Regions from separate parts of the Paenibacillus sp. RC84 genome, predicted to be linked through region 1. Evidence: riboswitches for the same ligand, from Rfam matches in the RefSeq annotation. Region 1 holds a riboswitch; each other region holds the start of a gene.
The links. Region 1 has a riboswitch for cobalamin ahead of cobJ (precorrin-3B C(17)-methyltransferase). Riboswitches for the same ligand answer to the same signal wherever they lie in the genome.
Positions count from the first base shown of each region.

Region 1 (5,143 bases):
GCTAGGCAAGGGTGTCGACGGTTTCCGCTTCGATGCCATCGCTCATATCGTAAAAGCGCAAGGGCTGCCGGATGCCGATAATCCCCGGCATTTGCCCGTTGTGCAGGCTTACCAGCTTTTTTCGAACCTGGAAAAGGTACATACGCTGCTGCACAAACTCAATGACCGGGTGCTGTTTAACTACGACATCATGACGGTCGGCGAAACATCCGGACTGGGTCCGGAGCAGGCGCTGGATTACGTGGGGGATGAGCGCCATGAGCTGAACATGGTTTTCCAGTTCGAGCATATGAATCTGGATGCGGCTTCCGCCGGGACGGGCAAATGGGAGTCGAAGCCGTGGACCCTGCTGGAGCTGAAAAAAGTGATGAGCCGCTGGCAGACGGTCCTTCACGGCAAAGGCTGGAATGCCAACTATCTCGGCAATCACGATCAGCCCCGTCCCGTTTCGAGGTTCGGAGATGAAGGCCGGTACCGGGTGGAATCCGCGAAAATGCTGGCTGCGTTTCTCCTGACGCTGGAAGGGACGCCGTATATTTTTCAGGGGGAAGAAATCGGCATGACCAATGTCGCGTTCGATCTGATCGGCGATTACCGCGATGTGGAAACGATCAATTACTACAAGCAGGCCAAGCTGCTCGGCAAGCCCCAGGACGAAGTCATGAAGGCGATCTGGAAAAAAAGCCGGGACAACGCCCGCACCCCCATGCAGTGGGACGACACGGCGAACGCCGGATTTACGACGGGGGAACCGTGGATCAAGGTGAACCCGAATTATCCCGGGATCAATGCGGCGGCAGCGGCAGCCGATCCGCAGTCCGTCTACCACTACTACCGCAGCTTAATCGCGCTTCGCAAAAAGCATCCCGTCATCGTTTACGGCGAATATAAGCTTCTGCTTCCGCTGGACACGGAAATTTATGCGTATACGCGGACGCTGAACGGGGAGAAGCTGCTGGTGATTCTGAACTTTTTCGACGGAACGCCGGAGTTTACATGGCCGGAAGAGCTGGGAAAGGGGAAGAACGCGGAGCTTCTCATTTCAAATTACGATCCCGTCTCCGGCGAGGATACCGGCGTCCTCAAACTGCGGCCTTATGAAGCCAGAGTTTATCTGCTCGGTTGAGGGGAGCTTTTATCGGCATAGACAAGTTCTTTGACCGGATGTTATGATGAACAGAACACAATCGAATATGGTAAAAACAGGTGCGGAGCCCATTCGAACGGATCAGACAGTCCATAAGAACCGGGTTCGGCTTAAAACGGGAAGTTCGGTGAAAGACCGACGCGGACCCGCCACTGTAAGGAGCCCCCTGCAATCGCAGGGGAAAATTTTTTTCGGCATCAACGTCACTGGATTTTCCGGGAAGGCGCCGAAGAAAGCTCCGAGCCAGGAGACCTGCCTGTTTAAATAACACTAGATAACCTACGAGGATTTAGGGAGGTGTTGAGAACGGCTGAATCGCTGCCAACGGCGGCTTGCCGGAACGTGGGCGTACAAGACTGCCCGGGGCCGGCGACTGTGCGGGTTGGAAGCATATGCGGGATATTCCCGCTTAATGGCTCGAAAGTTCGAAGCATTTCTATCCGAAGAGGGTGGAAATGCTTTTTTTATTGTCCGGACGAGACGGGAAGGCAAACGGCAGGCCGCCGGAAGGCGCACCGCCGTGCATATAGAAGGCCGCCTGTTCGAAGCGGACAGGAAGGCCGGACTGCTTGATAACGGTTGTTCAGCGTAAGCGCTGGAGCTTTTTTTACAGGGAAGAGGAGGAATGGGAATGGCCGGTAAACTGCTTATCATCGGATTTGGCCCCGGGGACGAAGCCCATATTACAAAACGCGCGCGCGAGGCGATTTCGGAAAGCGAAGTCATTATTGGCTATAACACTTACGTGGATCTGATACGCAGTCTGATCGACGGCAAACAGGTCGTGCGTACGGGCATGACCGAGGAAGTGAGCCGTGCGCAGGAAGCCGTCAGACAGGCGGAGGCCGGGCGTAAGGTGGCCGTTATATCCAGCGGCGATGCGGGCGTCTACGGTATGGCGGGTCTCGTGTACGAGGTGCTGATCGAGAAAGGGTGGAAGCCGAGCGATGGCGTGGAAGTCGAAATCGTGCCCGGCATCTCGGCGATCAACTCGTGCGCTTCGCTGCTTGGAGCTCCCGTCATGCACGACGCATGCACGATCAGCCTCAGCGATCACCTGACGCCGTGGGATCTCATCCGGCGCAGAGTCGAAGCGGCCGCATCCGCCGATTTCGTCATCGCTCTGTACAACCCGCGGAGCGGCAGAAGAACACGCCAGATCGTGGAGACGCAGCAGATTTTGCTGAAACACCGCTCTCCCGATACTCCGGTGGGTATCGTCAAAAGCGCCTACCGAGACAGGGAGCACGTCGTGCTGACGACGCTTGCGGAGATGCTGGAGCATGACATCGGCATGCTTACTACCGTGATCATCGGCAACTCCGCGACCCGCAACTACGAGGGACTCATGATTACGCCGAGGGGCTATCAGCGCAAGTATACGCTGGACAGCGATATTCAGCCCCTGCGCCCTCATGAGCGTCTCCGGCGGGAAGCCGAGCCGTGGGCTCTGGAGCAGGAAGCGGAAACCGGCGCGGAAACGGAAGCGGCCCTGCCGGTACAGCCCGGTGCCGCTCTCCGGTCCGCGGAGCAGCGGGAAGCCGGCAGCGCCGGTCTGCCGTCCTTCTTCGACGAGGACGAGTACGGGGATGACGGCTACGGCGAATACAGCCCCGAAGCCGAAGGAACCGGTACTGCCGACGACTACGACCGCGAAGATTCGCCGGTCCGCATACAAGCGGCCGGGACACGGTCCGCGTACGATAAGCCCGCGTCTTCGGGGGCCGGGGAGTACGGGGACTCGGCGGTTGCGGTCGCCCTACGTCCGTCTGCCGCACCTGCGGCTTCCGTCGAGGCTTCGGCTCCTACCGCCTATGAGCTGGCGGAAGAGGCGCTCCGTCTCGTGACGGGCGAGCCCGGCGGAACGGCTCCCTCCGCTTCCCCAAGCGGATTTTTCCGCCAGCAGGCTATTCTCGAGTTCGCCGTCAGCCCCGGACTCGCGAACAAAAACCTGACCGCCAAACAGCTGATGGTCCTCGCGGCCGCTGTCGGCGATACAGGAACGATGGAGTATACGCCCCATCATCAACTGCTCGTCAAGCTGCGGACCGATGATCCCGATTCCGTAACGAAACGGCTTCGCGGAGAAGGGCTTCTGCTGGCTCCGGTCGGCGATGTGGTCCAGGTCAAAGCCTGCGACTTCTGCAATATGGACAAGGGCGACGCCGTGCCGTATGCGGAGGAGCTTCACGATCTTCTGGGCGGAGCGGCCGTGCCCAAAGAGATGAAAATCGGTTTCAACGGCTGCGGCATGGCCTGCTACGGCGCGGTGAAGGAAGATATCGGCATCGTGTACCGCCGGGAGAAGTTTGATCTGTTCCTCGGGGGGAAAACGGTCGGCCGCAATGCCCACGCGGCGCAGCCCGTTGCGGAAGGCATCGAGCCGGACAAGCTGGTCGAGACCATAGAGCGGATCGTCGCCCGGTACCGGAACGAAGGGCACCCGAACGAACGGTTCCATAAGTTTTTTGCCCGCGTAAAAGAGCTGGAGGGCTACCGTCACCGGGAAGTCCCCGCTTTTCAAATCGAAAACGCTTTGTGCGGAGATTAACGAACCCGTAAACACGAGGAGTTCTTTTCAATACAGGGATACAAAAAAGGAGGCAGAACCGATGGATGCGGTACTGTTTGTAGGTCACGGAAGCCGTGACGCGGAAGGGAACAGCGAGGTCCGGGCGTTTGTAAGCCGGCTCGCCGAAACGATGGAGCAGGCCATAATCGAAACCTGTTTTCTGGAGCTTGAAAAACCGACAATTTCGCAAGGGATACAGACTTGCGTCAACAGAGGAGCCACCCGGATTGCCGTGGTGCCGATCATTTTATTTTCCGCCGGTCATGCCAAGATTCATATTCCGGCTGTCATTGACGAAGCGAAAGAGCGTTACCCGGGCGTGCAGTTCATTTACGGACGGCCGATCGGCGTACATGAAGGTGTAGTCGACATCATGACGGCAAGGCTGGGCGGGGCGGACCGGTTCCGCGATGAAACGCCGGGGGATACCGCCGTACTGGTTGTCGGACGCGGAAGCAGCGATCCCGATGCGAACAGCGAGCTGTTCAAAATTTCCCGCTTGCTCTGGGAAAAGCTCCAGGTTCCCTGGGTCGAAACGGCATTTATCGGCGTAACGGCGCCGCTTCTGGAGAACGGGATCGAACGCTGCCTGAGATTGGGCGCGAAGAAAGTGATCGTGCTTCCTTATTTTCTTTTTACGGGGATTTTGATCAAACGGATGGAAGGCATGCTGCTTGACTTCTCCCTGCGCTATCCCGATTGTACGTTTGAGATGACCGATTATTTCGGCCTTGATCCGATTCTTGGGGGCATTCTCCGCGACCGCGCGGGCGAGGCGCTTCAGGACGAGGTGAAAATGAACTGCGATATGTGCTCCTTCCGTCTGGAAGCGATGAAACATATCGATCATCACCATCATCACGACCACGATCATGATCACCATCATCACGACCATGATCATGATCACCACCATGAACACGATCATCACCACGGGCACCATCATGACCATGAGCACGATCACGGGCATGCACACGAACACGTTCACGGACATGCGCACGATCATGATCACGGCCATGAACATCACGATCATGAGGCGCACGCGCATAACCATGCGGACGACAGCCGTGCCGCAAGCGAGGCCGGCGCCACCGGTGGCGAAGCGTCCCGGCCTGCGCCTGGCCCTGTAGCCGCAGGCGCGGACGGCAGGGAGGGAGGACGATGATCCTCCTCCTGGCCGGCACGAGCGACGCCCGCGAGCTCGCGGTGCTGCTGGCGCAGGCCGGGCACCGCGTGCTGGCGACAGTCGTCACCGACAGCGCCGCCAAGAGCCTGACCGACGCCGGCATCGCCGCCGCCGTCGGTCGCCTCGACGCCGAAGCCCTGGCGGCGCTCATCCGGCGCGAAGAGGTCTCGCTCGTCGTAGACGCGAGCCATCCCTTCGCGGAGGAAGCCTCGCGCAACGCCATGGCGGCGTCGAAAGCGGC
Region 1 covers NZ_JBGBYL010000011.1:64,443-69,585, forward strand. Annotated here, with positions in the region: gene ABH899_RS23450 (glycoside hydrolase family 13 protein) at 1-1,126, shown strand, start outside; cobalamin riboswitch at 1,232-1,421, shown strand; gene cobJ (precorrin-3B C(17)-methyltransferase) at 1,779-3,698, shown strand; gene ABH899_RS23460 (sirohydrochlorin chelatase) at 3,760-4,881, shown strand; gene cobK (precorrin-6A reductase) at 4,878-5,143, shown strand, end outside.

Region 2 (5,143 bases), on a different contig from region 1:
AACCGCGCGGGCAAGCCTGTTATTGTCGCCACTCAAATGCTGGATTCGATGCAGGTCAACCCGCGGCCGACCCGGGCCGAAGTGAGCGATGTCGCGAACGCCGTTCTTCAGGGCTCCGACGCGATCATGCTGTCGGGCGAGACGGCCGCCGGCAAGTATCCGGTCGAATCGGTGCGCACGATGGCCACGATCGCCAAGAAAGCCGAGGGGCTTTACATGGAGGAGACCGGCCGTCAGCAGGCGGGCGTTCCCGCAGAGGTCAATGTGACGGAGATCATCAGTCAGGCGGCTGTCCGCGCATCCGAGGCGATCGGAGCGAAAGCGATTCTGACGCCGACGATGAGCGGGTATACCCCACGGATGGTGTCCAAGCACAGACCGAAAGCGCCGATCATCGCCATTGCGCCTAGCGACGAGGTTCTGAACAAGCTCTGCCTGCTGTGGGGCGTGCTGCCCGTGAAAGGCGAGTTTGTACAGACGACCGACGACATGTTTCAGGCCGCGGTATCCAGCGGCACCGCACAGGGGCTGCTGCAAACCGGCGATTACACCGTGATCACGGCAGGGGTTCCGATCGGCAAGACGGGAACGACGAATCTGATTAAAATCATGCAAGTGTAGAAGGAAAAGCCTCCCGGCGAAGGGGAGGTTTTTTTTGCTGCATAAACGGAATGTGTCATGCAATGCTTTTCCACCAAAAACTTCAATGACTGAACGATAGTGACTGAAACTTAGAATCCGCCTCCGGGCGGATTTTTATTTTGCGCTTCTAAGAAAAGGAGGATTCGCAGCGGGATCTTTTGCGGTATAATGGACAGATGTACGTAACGATGATGTGGAGGCACGGCCAGATTGAGAAATTATCCATTTGCATTTGATCCGACGAAACCATTTATTCAGCAGGCAAGCGACTGGATTGCCGACGTGTTTTACGAGCTTCTGCCGGAAGCCGGTTTTGAAGTGAGAGACGAACAAATTTATATGGCGTTTCAGCTGGAGAGGGCTTACCAGGAGAAACAGACCATCTTTGCGGAAGCGGGAGTGGGAACCGGGAAAACGCTGGTGTATCTGCTTTACGCTCTTACTTATGCGCGTTATACGAGAAAACCCGCGATTATCGCTTGTGCGGACGAGTCGCTGATCGAGCAGCTGGTCAAACCCGAAGGGGACATCGCCAAGCTCGCCCGGCATCTCGATCTGACGATTGACGCCCGGATGGGCAAGTCGCAGCATCAGTACATTTGCCTGAATAAACTGGACGACACCCGGGGCGGCGCTTTTGACGACGAGGAAGTTTTCAGCGAGATTTATCACGGCCTTCCTTCGTTCGTCCACTACCCGGACACGCTCCAGTCGTTCTATCCGTACGGCAACCGTAAGGAGTACCCCGAGCTGACGGACGAGCAGTGGGAACGTATCGGCTGGGACGTGTTCCAGGACTGCCTCGTCTGCAGCCAGCGGCATCGCTGCGGCCAGACGTTGTCGCGCGAGCATTACCGCAAGTCCGCCGACCTGATTATTTGTTCCCATGATTTCTACATGGAACACGTCTGGACCTACGAGGCCCGCAAACGGGAAGGTCAGCTTCCTCTTCTGCCGGACCACAGTTCCGTCGTATTCGACGAAGGGCATCTGCTTGAAACGGCTGCGCAAAACGCGCTCACCTACAAATTGAAGCATTCGGTATTCGAAAGCATCGTCATCCGGCTTCTGGAAGGCGAGGTCAGAGAAACGCTGGCCCTGGCCATCGAGGAGGCCATCGTCCAGAGTGAAACGCTGTTCCGCGTGCTGGACGAGAGCAGTTATTCCGTCCCGGCCTCGGAACGCAAGGAATTCGCCTGGAGCGAAGAATTGAAACGGGAAGTAAGCCGGTTCCGGCAGCTGATCGACGTGATTGAGGAAGAGCTTGTGTTCGAAAGCGGACTGTCCACACTGGACGATTACCAGCTCAAAATCGTCGAGGAACACCTGGAAATGATTCAGCTTGCTTTGAGCTTGTTCGATAAGCCGGGTCAGCTCATTTCATGGGTTACGGAGGATTCCAACGGAATCACCCTGGTCATCATGCCGAAAATGGTCAAGGAAATTTTAAGAGACCGCGTCTTTTCGAAAAAAATGCCGGTCGTGTTTTCTTCGGCGACCTTGTCCGTCAACGGCTCTTTCGACTATATGGCGGGCAGCCTGGGCATCGAAAGCTTCCTTTCGTTCTCCGTTCCCTCCCCTTACGATTACAGCGCCCAAATGAAGGCGAATCTGTATCCCGACAAGCCGGAAGAGGACAAGACCGGACGGGTTCTGGAACTGCTCAAGGAATCCGACGGGCGGGCGCTTATCCTGTTCCCGTCCCGCGAGGCGCTTGGCGATTTCAAACGGAACATGACACGGTATCCCGAGTACGCCGATTACCGGTTTTTGTTTGAAGGCTCGGCGGAAATCAGCCACCTCATCTCGTCGTTTCAGAACGACGAGGAAAGTGTCCTCTGTGCGGTAACGCTGTGGGAAGGACTGGATATTCCGGGACCGTCCTTGTCCCATGTAATCGTCTGGGAGCTTCCGTTTCCTCCGGACGATCCCGTCTTTGCGGCCAAGCGGAAAGATTCGGCTCAGCCGTACGAAGACGTGGATATGCCCTACATGCTGCTCCGCCTGAGGCAGGGCATCGGGCGCTTAATCCGGTCACGCGATGACCGGGGCATGGTGTCCGTTCTCGGTCATGATCTGGATAATCCTACGGTCAGAGAGCAGATCCAGGGCCTGCTTCCGGATTAAGCGGGATGTCAAATGTTGCCGATTCTTGACGTATCCGCTATGATAGACAAGATGCTTCCGGTTCACATTCCGTATTTCAAGTAAAATATAGGCCGGACGATGAATTGAATAAGTCGGTACAGGTGCTTGCCGTTGGAATCTTAACGCGGTACAGCTTAATAGGGAAGTCCGGTGCAAGACCGGCGCGGTCCCGCCACTGTAACAGAAGAGTCGCAGCAACCACAGTCACTGGTATCCATGCCGGGAAGACTGCTGCCGATGATGACGCTGATAGCCAGGAGACCTGCCTGTATCCGTAACACGAGCAACCTACGGGAGATAGGGAGGTGTTAGATGCGTTCCGTACTGAAATTACGAGCGTCTTTCCCTTTGTCTGCAAACGAAGGGGGAGGCGCTTTTTTGCATGGACAGCCCTAAAAATATCAACGGTCGAGGTGAGGACTTGCAATCGGTTTGCAATAAAGAAACGGTACGGGAGACCGGGGAGGCCAGGGGCGCCCGCTCCGCATCCGCAAAAAAATACGGGACGGCGCGCACTCTAACCGCTTTTCCGCTCTTGCTGGGCGGCTTGTCGCTTCTCCTTGTGATCTCCGTGACGATAGCCGTCATGCTCGGTTCCGTTCGGATCGAGCCCGTCACGGTCTGGAAGATCGCTCTATCTCACATGCCGGGAATCGGCAGCCTGGTCGAGCGGGATTGGACGAAAGCGCAGGAGCATATTATCTGGAACATCCGCTTTCCCCGCGTCCTGCTCGGTCTTGTCGTAGGAGCGGGCCTGTCCGCGGTCGGAGTGACGATCCAGGCGTTAATCCGCAATTCGCTCGGCGATCCTTACATACTCGGGGTATCGTCCGGCTCGTCGGTTGCGGCTACCCTTGTTCTGCTGTTCGGCGGCTTCTCGTTTCTCGGTGCTTACGCGCTGCCGGTTTCGGCCTTTATCGGTTCCCTCGTCGCGATGGCGCTTGTCTTTACCTTCGCCAAGGTAGGAGGCCGCATTTCGACCACCCGGCTGCTGCTTGCGGGAACAGCCGTTGCGAGCATGATGTCGGCGTTTACGAGCTTCATCGTCACGATGGCGCCGAATGCCCAAGGCATCCGCTCCGTCGTTTACTGGCTGATGGGCAGCCTGGCCGGCGCGAAGTGGGAATACCTCACCGCACCGGCTCTGATCGTGGTGTCCGGTATCGTTTTCCTGCTCTTTCAGCACCGGTCGTTGAACGCTCTTCTCGTGGGGGAAGGCGCAGCGGGAACGATGGGGGTCAATGTGCCGGCGTTCCGTACCTGTCTGGTGATCGTGACCGCGCTGATCACGGGAACGATCGTGTCCGTCAGCGGCTCAATCGGTTTTGTCGGCCTGATGATTCCCCATATCGTCCGGCTGGTGCTCGGCTCCGACCACCGCAAGGTGCTTCCGGTCAGCGTCCTTTTCGGGGCGGTCTACGTCATATGGGCCGACGTTCTGGCCAGGCTCGCGCTTGCGCCGGAAGAACTGCCGATCGGCATCGTCACCGCGATATGCGGAGGCCCGTTCTTCATCTGGCTGCTCCGCAGAAGTTCATACGCGTTCGGAGGTGCTTCTAAATGAACATGGAAGCGAATCATCTCACTTTGAGCATAGGCGCCAGGAAAATCCTCGACTCCGTAAACCTGGCCGTCCGCGAAGGCGAGTTTATCGGCCTGATCGGCCCGAACGGGAGCGGGAAATCGACCCTGCTCAAAACGGTCTACCGCGAGCTTAAGCCGGACGCGGGACAAGTGTTTATGGATGAGCGGGAACTGCTGAATCTGCCCTACAAAAAAGCGGCCGAACTGATGGCCGTCGTCAGCCAGGAATCTTCCGTCGAGTTCGATTTCAGCGTGGCGGACATGGTTCTGATGGGAAGATATCCCCACAAGAAATGGTACGAAAGCGATACGGAAGCGGACCGGGAAATATGCTTCCGGGCCTTGGAAACGGTCGGACTCGGACACTTCGGAGAACGCAGCTTCGCGACCTTGTCCGGCGGCGAGAAGCAGCGGGTGCTTATCGCCCGGGCGCTGGCCCAGCAGGCGAAGTTTCTGATTCTGGACGAGCCGACGAACCACCTGGATATCCGCTACCAGCTCCAGATCATGGAGCTTGTCCGCTCGCTGGGGATCACGACGCTGGCCGCCCTTCACGATCTGAATATGGCGGCTTACTATTGCGACCGTCTCTACATCATCAGCGAGGGAAGGATTGCGGCGGAAGGAACGCCCGCGGAACTTCTCGTCCCTACTGTTCTCCGGGACATATTCGGCGTTCACGCCGAGGTGAACCGGCACGCCCTGACAGGCAAGCCGGTCATTACGTACTTGCCGGAATCTTTTTATAACGCCGGACTAAAACAGACGG
Region 2 covers NZ_JBGBYL010000004.1:35,038-40,180, forward strand. Annotated here, with positions in the region: gene pyk (pyruvate kinase) at 1-621, shown strand, start outside; gene ABH899_RS10620 (ATP-dependent DNA helicase) at 853-2,769, shown strand; cobalamin riboswitch at 2,873-3,074, shown strand; gene ABH899_RS10625 (FecCD family ABC transporter permease) at 3,173-4,354, shown strand; gene ABH899_RS10630 (ABC transporter ATP-binding protein) at 4,351-5,143, shown strand, end outside.
Region 2: another riboswitch for cobalamin. It lies ahead of ABH899_RS10625 (FecCD family ABC transporter permease); the one in region 1 lies ahead of cobJ (precorrin-3B C(17)-methyltransferase).

Region 3 (5,143 bases), on a different contig from region 1:
GCAGCGCCGATGCTTGTGTATAAGAGCGACAGGGCGATTTTTTTTCGCGAAGGATATTGGTAGAAGTTACGGGCTCGCAGCAGGATGGGAAGAAAACCCGCCGCATAGAGAATGACGTCCGAAATTCCGAAAGACGGGAACATGATCCCATGAAAAATCAGCATCATCCCGAGCGCCGTAAACCCTCCGTAATACCCTCCGTACATAAAAGCGAGCAGAAGAGGAACGCCTCTTAAATCCCAATAAAAATCAGGAACGAGATACATGACCGGATAGCTTATACTGAAAATCCCGGAAAACCCCATCAGGATTCCCATCAGAAATCGGTTTCGTTTTTTTTCTCTTTTGTAAAAACGCGTAAGCATAAAAATCTGGTAAATATGAGGGGGAAATGTCATGATGAATAAATGGACAAGGATATCTTTCACGGGCCGCACTCTCTTTCTAAAAGAAAAAAGAACTCAGATTCCTATTATGGAGTTCTCTGGCAGATAATGCAATAAATAATGATGCCAATTGAGCGGAAACTCATCAAAAGTTGGTGAACATGGAGGAATATTTCACCAAGTTGTTGAAATCTTTAAGAATAAGCCGGAGGTGCTGAGATTGAAAATTCTCGTCAGCCAGCCTAAGCTGGAGCGGAACCTGGAACAACTGCAAGCGGAATTGATGAGGTATCCCGACATAACTGCGGCAGTTTTCCCCGAAGGATACTTACATACGAATCTATCTCTGGCGTGTGAGCTTGCGGCCCGTACGCGTACTCTACTTATAAGCGGTTCGAAAAATCCGAAAGACCGGGCCGTTATCATAAACCGGGAAGGGAAAATCGCGATGGACCGGGCCAAATACAGCGGATATGAATCCGTAAAGGAAGAAGGGCTACTCATCACCCCGATTTTGTGTGACGAACTGGTACTGCGGGAGGTGGAGGAAGCGATCAGCCCCCGGACCGATTTGTTTGTTCAGCCGATCGGCGTCGGCATGTTCAGTGAAGAGCAGTTCGATGAATGGGTTGCAAAAGCGAAAGAAATCGCCTCTCGGCATCATGCCATGGTCATCGGGACGAGTCATGCGGACGGATCCTTTCGCGGCAGCGAAGTTTCACTGCCTATCGCGTATTGGATAGACCGGGACGGCGAGCCTCTGTTCATTTCCAAATGCGATGTGCGCAGCCGTGTTGTGGATCTCCGTACCAAAGAAATCAGGGTCTGCGAGCCTGCCGTAAAGGAGGATGTCTCGTGAGGACGGATAGAGAAGCTTTGAAACCTGAAGTGGAGGCTTACCTCAACCGAATCGGTTACGAAGGGCCGCTGGACGGCAGTTATGAAGCGCTGGCTTTGCTGCAGGAGCAGCATCTGCACACCGTTCCGTATGAAAATCTGGATATCCTGAACGGTATTCCGCTGTCTCTGGACATAAAGCATCTGCGCCACAAAATCGTCGAGCGGCGGCGGGGCGGCTACTGCTTCGAGCTGAACGCCCTGTTCGGCTGGCTGCTGCGCCAGCTCGGTTACCCCGTGACCGATTATGTCGCCCGGTTCTGGCGAGACGAGACGCAGCTGCCGCCCAAACGCCGCCATCACGTATTGAAAGTGGAGGCGGAGGGGGTCAGCTACTTATGCGACGTAGGTGTCGGGGGCATCGTCCCCCGGAGACCGGTCCGTCTTGCCGAGAAGCTGGAACAGCGGCAGGGCGGGGAGTTATACGCCATGGAGCGGGACCCCGTATTCGGCTGGGTGCTGAGCGAGAACCATCACGGCAGTTGGAGGCGCATTTACTCGTTTACCGAGGAGCCGCAGCTGCCCAAAGATTTTGTCATGGCCAGCTTCTGGTGCGAGCACAGCCCGGACTCCATTTTCACGAAGGATGCGATGGTAGCCGTACGGACCCGTGAGGGGCGCAATTCGGTCTCCGGCAAGGAGTTTAAGCTGTTCACGCCAGAAGGCGTGCGCACGTTCGTGCCCGAAAACGACGCGGCCTACAAGGAAGCTCTGCTTAAATATTTCGGCATTCCTCTGGAATAAAGCTTGCATAAATAAGCTTCGTTGTGTATAGTCATTCCTAAGTTAACCAATTGAATATGTTGGGAATAGGTGCCCAGCCCCTCGGGAGCTGGAGCTTAAAAGGGAAGTCCGGTGAAAAACCGGCGCGGTCCCGCCACTGTAACAGAGGAGTCAAGGCGATTATGCCACTGGTCTTAGACCGGGAAGGCAGCCGAAGATGATGATTCTGGAGCCAGGAGACCTGCCTGTTCTGACAGCACTGCTTTACCTACGGGAGATAGGGAGGTGTTAAAGTACGAGCCGCTGATTATACAAACAGAGGGCGTCTTTATCCTTGCATGCTTCGGGGATAATGACGTCCTTTTCTTATTTTTCGCGTACAAACAAGCAAATGAAACAGAGAACTTATGCAAACATCCAATTCAAGCCACTATCAGGAGGTCAAGATCATGAACGCATTGAAAAGCAGCAGTTTGGGGTACCCGAGGATCGGAGCGGGACGTGAATGGAAGAAGGCGCTGGAGTCTTTCTGGGCCGGTAAAATCGGGGAGCGGGAGCTGACGGACAAGCTGACCGAGGTCCGTTTGGGAAATCTTCGCATTCAGCGGGAGAAGGGCATTGAGCTTATCGCGGTCAACGATTTTTCGGGATACGACCACGTACTGGATACTTCCGCGATGTTCGGAATCGTCCCGGAACGGTTTCAATACGAGGGCGGTGAAGTATCTCCGGGCACCTACTATGCGATGGCTAGAGGCGAGGACGGGGCGGCTGCATGCGAAATGACGAAATGGTTTAACACCAACTATCATTATATTGTGCCGGAACTGCAGGGCGCGAGGCCCGAACTGGTCGAGAACAAGCCTCTCAAAGCTTACCGCGAAGCCAAAGAAGCGCTCGGAATCCAGGGCAAGCCCGTGCTTCTCGGACTGTTTACGTTTTTGAAATTGTCCAAAGGGTACTCCGAGACGGAAACCGATGCCTGGATCGACCGGCTGCTTCCGCTGTACGGCCAAGTGCTGCGAGAGCTGGAACGGGAAGGCGCCGAATGGGTGCAAGTGGACGAACCGGTGCTTTCGACAAACGTATCCGCCGAGGATATGGAACGGATTGAAGCGATCTACAAAGCACTGGCAGAGGCAGCGCCGAAACTGAAAATTATGCTCCAGACCTACTTCGAATCCGTGGAACATTACAGTAGGGTTGTGCAGCTGCCCGTAAGCGGGATCGGGCTTGATTTCGTACACGGCGGTGAGAAGACGCTGAAGCTTCTGAAGAGCGAAGGATTTCCCGAAGGTAAAATTTTGGGAGCGGGTATCGTGGACGGCCGGAATATTTGGCGTTCCGATCTGAAGGAGAAGCTGAATACGCTTCGCGGCATTTTAGCCGTGGTTCCCGAAGAGCGGGTGATCGTCCAGCCATCTTGCAGCCTTCTGCATGTGCCGGTGTCCACCGTTCACGAAGATAAGCTCGATCCGGTGCTGAGAGACGCTCTTGCCTTCGCCGACGAGAAGCTGGAGGAAATCGTCCTGCTGTCCAAGGCGGCGGTATCCCAAACGGCGGACACCGCCGAAGCGCTTCAGCGGAACGAAAAAGCGCTTGCCGCCCTCCGATCTTCCGAAGCTCGCGGCAACAAAGCCGTCCAGGCGGCCGCTCTGCAGCTTCAAAAGGTGCCGGCGGCACGCGGCGCGGATTTCGGCGAGAGGCGGGCCCTTCAGCGCGAGAAGTGGCAGCTGCCATTTCTCCCGACCACGACTATCGGAAGCTTCCCGCAGACAGCGGAAGTCAGACAGGCGCGGTCCAAATGGAGAAAAGCGGAATGGACGGACGAGCAGTATAAAGCGTTTATCCGGAGCGAGATCGATAAATGGATCAAGCTTCAGGAGGAGCTGGATCTGGACGTCCTCGTTCACGGGGAATTCGAACGGACGGACATGGTGGAATTTTTCGGCGAAAAATTGGACGGCTTCGCCTTCACGCGCAACGGCTGGGTGCAGTCCTACGGCTCGCGCTGTGTGAAACCGCCGGTCATTTACGGCGATGTGGCTTTTACGCAGCCGATGACCGTCGAGGAAACCGTCTACGCCCAGTCGCTCACGACACGTCCCGTCAAAGGGATGCTGACCGGACCGGTTACGATTCTTAACTGGTCATTCGTCCGGGACGATCTGTCCAGAGACGTAGTCGCCTATCAGATTTCGCTCGCGCTGGAGAAAGAAGTGCAAGCACTCGAAGAGGCGGGAATCGAAATGATCCAAATCGACGAGCCCGCTGTCCGTGAAGGCCTTCCTCTTAAGAAAGATGAGCACCGGGCTTATCTCGATTGGGCGGTCAACGCTTTCCGCAGCACAACGTCGAACGTGCGGGCCACGACGCAAATTCATACCCATATGTGCTACTGCGAATTCCACGACATGATCGGGTCTATCCGCGATATGGATGCCGACGTCATATCCATTGAAACTTCCCGCAGCCACGGCGAGCTGATCGAAAGCTTCGAACAGCACACCTACGAGAAGGGAATCGGGCTCGGTGTCTACGACATTCACAGTCCGAGGGTCCCTTCCGTCGAAGAGATGGTAAGCATGATCGAGCGTGCGCTGCGCGTACTCGACCCGCAGCTCTTCTGGATTAATCCCGATTGCGGCCTCAAAACGAGAGGCAGCGAGGAAACCGCAGCAGCCCTGCGCAACATGGTTGCGGCCGCCAAACAGTGCCGGGAAACAATGGCCGTTTCTCAAGCTTAACCGAGCAGATCAAGGTTGGCTGCAGATGCTTACGGACATAAGCCGTCCAACAATCCGAGCCTTCGTCCGGTGCAAACCGGGCAGGGGCTTTTTTTTACATTAGCGCGAGAAGAAAATAGGAACGTGAGTTTCCAAACCGTTGGAAGAAACCCATAAACATGGTAAGATAGAAAGATAAACGGCAGAAGGTAAGACCGTCATTCAGGAGGTATAATGGCAAAGGCAAAAGTAAAACGTCCGACCCGGGATGAGTTCGAGCTGGAAGAACTCGGTAACCGGCTGGTGGAAGCGAAGGACGAGGATTCATTAATTCTTCTCACGGTATGGGGCTGGGAGGAGCAGGTCTACGGCAGAATTACGGTCATGGATCCCCGGACGAGACTCGTACAC
Region 3 covers NZ_JBGBYL010000004.1:448,512-453,654, forward strand. Annotated here, with positions in the region: gene ABH899_RS12260 (ATP-binding protein) at 1-428, opposite strand, end outside; gene ABH899_RS12265 (hypothetical protein) at 598-1,245, shown strand; gene ABH899_RS12270 (arylamine N-acetyltransferase family protein) at 1,242-2,027, shown strand; cobalamin riboswitch at 2,078-2,269, shown strand; gene metE (5-methyltetrahydropteroyltriglutamate--homocysteine S-methyltransferase) at 2,456-4,753, shown strand; gene ABH899_RS12280 (YolD-like family protein) at 4,967-5,143, shown strand, end outside.
Region 3: another riboswitch for cobalamin. It lies ahead of metE (5-methyltetrahydropteroyltriglutamate--homocysteine S-methyltransferase); the one in region 1 lies ahead of cobJ (precorrin-3B C(17)-methyltransferase).

Region 4 (5,143 bases), on a different contig from region 1:
GTTCTGAGCTATCCGAGCAACCCGACGGGCGGCATCATGACGTACGAGGACTGGGAGCCGATCGCCCGGATCGTGGAAGAGAACGATCTGATCGTCATCGCCGATGAAATTTATGCGGAGCTCACTTACGGAAGCAAGCACGTGAGCTTCGCGTCGCTGCCCGGCATGCGGGACCGCACTGTTCTTGTCAGCGGCTTCGCGAAAGCTTTTGCCATGACGGGCTGGAGAGTCGGCTACATGTGTGGGCATCCGGACCTGATCTCGGCGATGCTGAAGATCCATCAGTACACGGTCATGTGCGCTCCGATCATGGGCCAGATTGCCGCGCTTGAGGCGCTCCGCAACGGACTGGAGGAGAAGGACCGGATGATGGAGTCCTATAACCAGCGCAGACGCCTGGTCGTTCAAGGCTTCCGGCAGATCGGTCTCGACTGCCACGAGCCTCAGGGAGCGTTCTACGCGTTCCCTTCCATCGCTTCGACGGGCCTCAGCTCGGAAGAGTTCGCTCAGCGGCTTCTGACCGAAGCGAAGGTGGCGGCCGTTCCGGGACAGGTATTCGGCAACGGCGGCGAAGGCTTCGTCCGCTGCTCCTATGCGACTTCCGTTTCACAGCTGAACGAAGCTTTGGACCGTATTGGGTCTTTTGTGAAAAAATTGTAAAGACTTGTCCCAAAAAATAGTTTTCAGAATCGGAAAAAACTGATATCTTTAGGGTAAAGGAGGGATATGTATGGCTTATTTAGAATATCGTCTGGCCGACAACTCGGGTTGGTACAGCCATGACGTTTCCGATCAACGCTGGTTATCCAAACGACCTGCCAAATTAGCCTCCCTCTTTCACCTGGAAGAAGAAATTCAGTTTATGCGGCACAGACTGGAACAGATGGTTCAGTCCGGTGAGGCTATGACTTCCGAGTCCGTAATTGAAATGAGTACGCTACTTGATCATAAGATTAACGAATATATGAATCTAGTCCAGAAGAGCCGGTAAATGCCGGCTTTTTTGCAGCGTTTGCACAGGCTATCAGGCAACGGAGGGATTACGATGACACAGAAACGCTGGTTTTCGGCTGCTGTACTGCTTCTATTATTCACCGTCTTGGTTTCCGGGTGCGGGAAGGCCCAGCCCAAAGCGGATGTTTCCATCTTTATGATGGCCCGTGACGGTATACCGGTCGATGCCGCTTTTAAGCTTGAAAATTCGTTGAAAGCGCTTGTGGGGGACAAGCCGTCCATCTATTTGAATACGTCCCCGCTTTTTTCCAATGAGAAGATGATCGTCGAAATGGGATACGGCAATCACGGTATTCTGATCATCCCCGAAGAACAGTTTAAGATTTATGCGGCCGAAGGGGCATTTTTACCGCTGGAAGAGCATTTCAAGCAGGAGGACTATCCGGAGGGCGTACTCGAGGCGACGATTGAACCTGCCGGGAAGAAAAAGAATCCGCCCGAAGCGCCCAAGAAGGAGACGCATCTGTACGGCATTCCGCTCCAGTATTCCAAGTGGATGAAGGATAACGGCGTAGAGGGCAAAGGGCTCGTCGCTTTCATGGCGGTGAACAGCCGCAATCCCGAACAGTCGTTCGAGGTGCTCAAAAAGATCGCCGCTAAATCCTGACGCGACGGCCTCGGCGCCGCCACGACTCTATGGCCCGCGCGAGGAACTGCAAGCGGTGCGGTGACTAAAGTCCTTGTCTTTCCGGCGCCGCTTGGCCTATAATGGGGGATGAACTTGAAGGCCCAACCTCATACGTTTACCGTCAGGTCCCGAAGCGGCGTCTCCCAACGGAGCCGAAGCCCAGGGTGAAAAGGGAAGCCGGTGCAAATCCGGCACGGTCCCGCCACTGTAATACGGAGATCGTCTTACGATGCCACTGTCCGCGCGCGGATGGGAAGGCAAGACGGTCAGTCATCCGTAAGTCAGGAGACCTGCCTGCCGGTTTGCAGCACAATATCCTTCGAGGAGAGGATCGCGCGAAACCGGAAAGGACGTCCGACTGACGGCCGTTTCACCTCGTGATTCCGAAAGTTATCCCCTCTATCTCCGGATAGAGGGGATTTTTTGTTGACATGCGCGAACATCGTGGGACAACTTCAAGTCAAACTAAATCAGCAAGGGAGTAGAGAACATGAACAACGAACGAAGAACCGCTAGGGGTTTTAAATACGCCCTGCTGCTGCTTGTTTTGACGATGGCCGTCGGCCTGGCAGCCTGCGGCAAGCAAAGCACGGATAACGGGACGGCGGGCTCGGCCTCTCCGGCGGCAAGCACCGCTCCGCAAACGAGCGCGAAGAAAACGCAGTATCCTTTGAAAGTAACCGATGCGACAGGCAAGGAATTTACGTTCGAGAAAGCGCCCGGTAAAATCGTGTCGGTTTCGCCGGCTGAGACGGAAGCTCTTTTTGCGATCGGTCTGGGCGATACAATCGTCGGCGTGTCCGATTTTGACGATTATCCGGCGGAAGCGAAAACGAAGCCGAAAATGGGCGGAATTACGCAGCCTAACCAGGAATCGGTTATCGCGTCGGGAGCCGACGTTGTTTTCACAGGCGTTTCGATGAAAAAAGAATCGGTCGAAAAGCTGCGCGCCATGGGCATCAACGTGTTCAAGGTGGAGCCTAAGACGCTTGACGACGTCATGAAAAATATTCAGCTCTACGGTCAGATTACCGACCATCAGGAACAGGCGGAAAAAGTTGTCGCAAAAATGAAAGAGGACCGTCAGAAAGTTACGGATGCCGTAAAAACCGTAGCGGCGGACAAGAAGAAAAAAGTCTACATCGAATTCTCTCCGGGCTGGACAGTCGGCAAGGGCGAATTCATGGATGAGCTGATCACGCTGGCGGGCGGTGTCAATGTCGCTTCCGACATTACGGGCTGGAAGCAGATCAGCGAGGAGAAAATCATTCAGCAGAACCCGGACGTTATTTTATTCGCCAAAGACGTGGTGGATGACAAAACGAAGAAGAGTCTTGAAGAACTCATTCGCGGACGCAGCGGGTGGAACGAAATCAATGCGGTCAAAAACAACCAGGTAATCGGTCTCGACCAGAATACGCTGACCCGTCCGGGACCGCGTCTGACAGAGGGACTCCTGCAAATGGCTAAAGCCATCTATCCGGACTTGGTGAAATAAATGAAACCTAAATGGGGACTTTGGGGAGGAGTAGGAGTTTTACTCCTTCTTCTTTCTATTGTGCTGAGTCTTTCGCTGGGCTCGGCCCATCTGCCGGTGAGTCAGATCGCTTCGATTCTGGGGAGCAAGCTGCCTTGGATCGGAGACCGAATCACGCCGGACTGGCCCGTATCCTCGGAGCAGATTATTATGAAGGTAAGGCTGCCGCGCGTAATGCTGGCCATCCTTGTCGGGGCCTCCCTTTCGGTAGCGGGAGCCGCTTTTCAAGGCGTTCTGCGCAATCCGCTTGCGGACCCGTATACGCTTGGGGTCAGCAGCGGAACGAGCGTCGGCGCGGCGTTCGTCATTTACTTCGGTCTGCAGACGACGTTTTTCGGGACGTGGACGATACCGGTCGTCGGGTTTGCTACAGGAGCCGTTTCGCTTTGGATCGTTCTACGACTGGCCCGGACTGACGGCAAAATCCGTATGGAGACGCTGCTGCTTTCCGGTGTCGTGATGCAGGCGTTTCTCGGCTCCGTGGTTTCTTTTCTGGTGTCGATGTCCAAGCAGGTCGTCAATGAAATCATTTTCTGGCTAATGGGCAGCCTCGCTATGAAAGGCTGGTCGTACACAACCGTTCTCCTTCCGTATTTCCTCGTAACTTTCGTTGTGCTCTACAGCTATGCGCGGACACTCAACTTGCTGGCGCTCGGGGAACGTCAGGCCGCCCATCTGGGTATCCATGTCGAACGGACGAAATTGATCGTGCTGATCACCGCGACACTGGTGACGGCTGCGGCCGTTTCCGTATCCGGCGTCATCGGGTTTGTCGGGCTGATCGTGCCTCATCTGATCCGTCTGATCGCGGGACCGGATTACCGGCTGATCGTGCCGCTTTCCGCCGTTGGCGGAGCCATCTACGTCCTTTGGGCCGACACGCTGGCCCGGACGCTTCTAAGCCCGACAGAGATTCCGCTCGGCGTAATCACCGCGTTTCTGGGTGCGCCGTTCTTCGCTTATCTGCTGCGCAAACAGAAGAAATGGGGGAGAAGCTGATGGAACCGATCATCGAAGTGCAGGGTGCTGGAAAAAGTTTCGGCGGAACCCGCGTGCTCAAAGATATCCGTTTCGAGGTGAAGCCCGGCGAATTTTTCGGCATCATCGGGCCCAACGGGAGCGGCAAATCGACTCTGCTGAGGCTTATCTCCGGCGTAGACCCCCTTACGGAAGGCCGTATTCTTCTCCAGGGGAGGGAAGTCGCGGGCTACGCCCGCAAGGAGCTGGCACGCTGGCTTGCCGTGCTTCAGCAGGATGCGCTGCCTCCGCTCGGTTTCACCGTCCGTGAGGTGGTCGAAATGGGCCGGTTCCCTTTCCAGAACTGGCTCGGCGAAGACCGGGAGGACGCCGCTGCGCTTATCGACCGGATTATGCGGCGGCTCGATCTGGAGCCGCTGGCCGACCGGACGGTCGAGAACCTGAGCGGAGGCCAGAAACAGCGCGTGGCGCTGGCGAAGGTGATGGCGCAGGAGCCCCGACTGCTGCTGCTCGACGAGCCTACGACTTACCTGGACATCGGCTATCAGATGCAGCTGATGGACTACGTGCGGCAGTGGCAGCGGGAAGAAGGGTTGACGGTGGTCGCCGTCCTTCACGATTTGAACCTGGCCTCTCTCTACTGCGAACGGCTTCTCGTCGTTCACGAGGGAGAAGGCGTATCGATCGGCACGCCGGAGGAAATTATGAGAAGCGAGCTGATCCTGGACGTCTACGGGACGGAACCGATCGTCCTGGAGCATCCGGATCACGGCATTCCTCAAATCCTGCTGCGCCGGGGAGATTGAATAGAGTGAATCCGGACCGCCCGCAGGGCGGTTTACATACATACCGACTTATACTACATACCGAGGAGGAACAAACATGAACGAACTTCAGGATGTAATCGGCGCCATTCGCCCGCTCCGTCAGGAAGCGAAGGATGCGGCATCCGTCCATCTCGATAATTTGACTAAACCGCCGGGAAG
Region 4 covers NZ_JBGBYL010000002.1:23,631-28,773, forward strand. Annotated here, with positions in the region: gene ABH899_RS03835 (aminotransferase class I/II-fold pyridoxal phosphate-dependent enzyme) at 1-660, shown strand, start outside; gene ABH899_RS03840 (aspartyl-phosphate phosphatase Spo0E family protein) at 731-991, shown strand; gene ABH899_RS03845 (hypothetical protein) at 1,046-1,621, shown strand; cobalamin riboswitch at 1,749-1,954, shown strand; gene ABH899_RS03850 (ABC transporter substrate-binding protein) at 2,133-3,140, shown strand; gene ABH899_RS03855 (FecCD family ABC transporter permease) at 3,141-4,178, shown strand; gene ABH899_RS03860 (ABC transporter ATP-binding protein) at 4,178-4,963, shown strand; gene cobT (nicotinate-nucleotide--dimethylbenzimidazole phosphoribosyltransferase) at 5,040-5,143, shown strand, end outside.
Region 4: another riboswitch for cobalamin. It lies ahead of ABH899_RS03850 (ABC transporter substrate-binding protein); the one in region 1 lies ahead of cobJ (precorrin-3B C(17)-methyltransferase).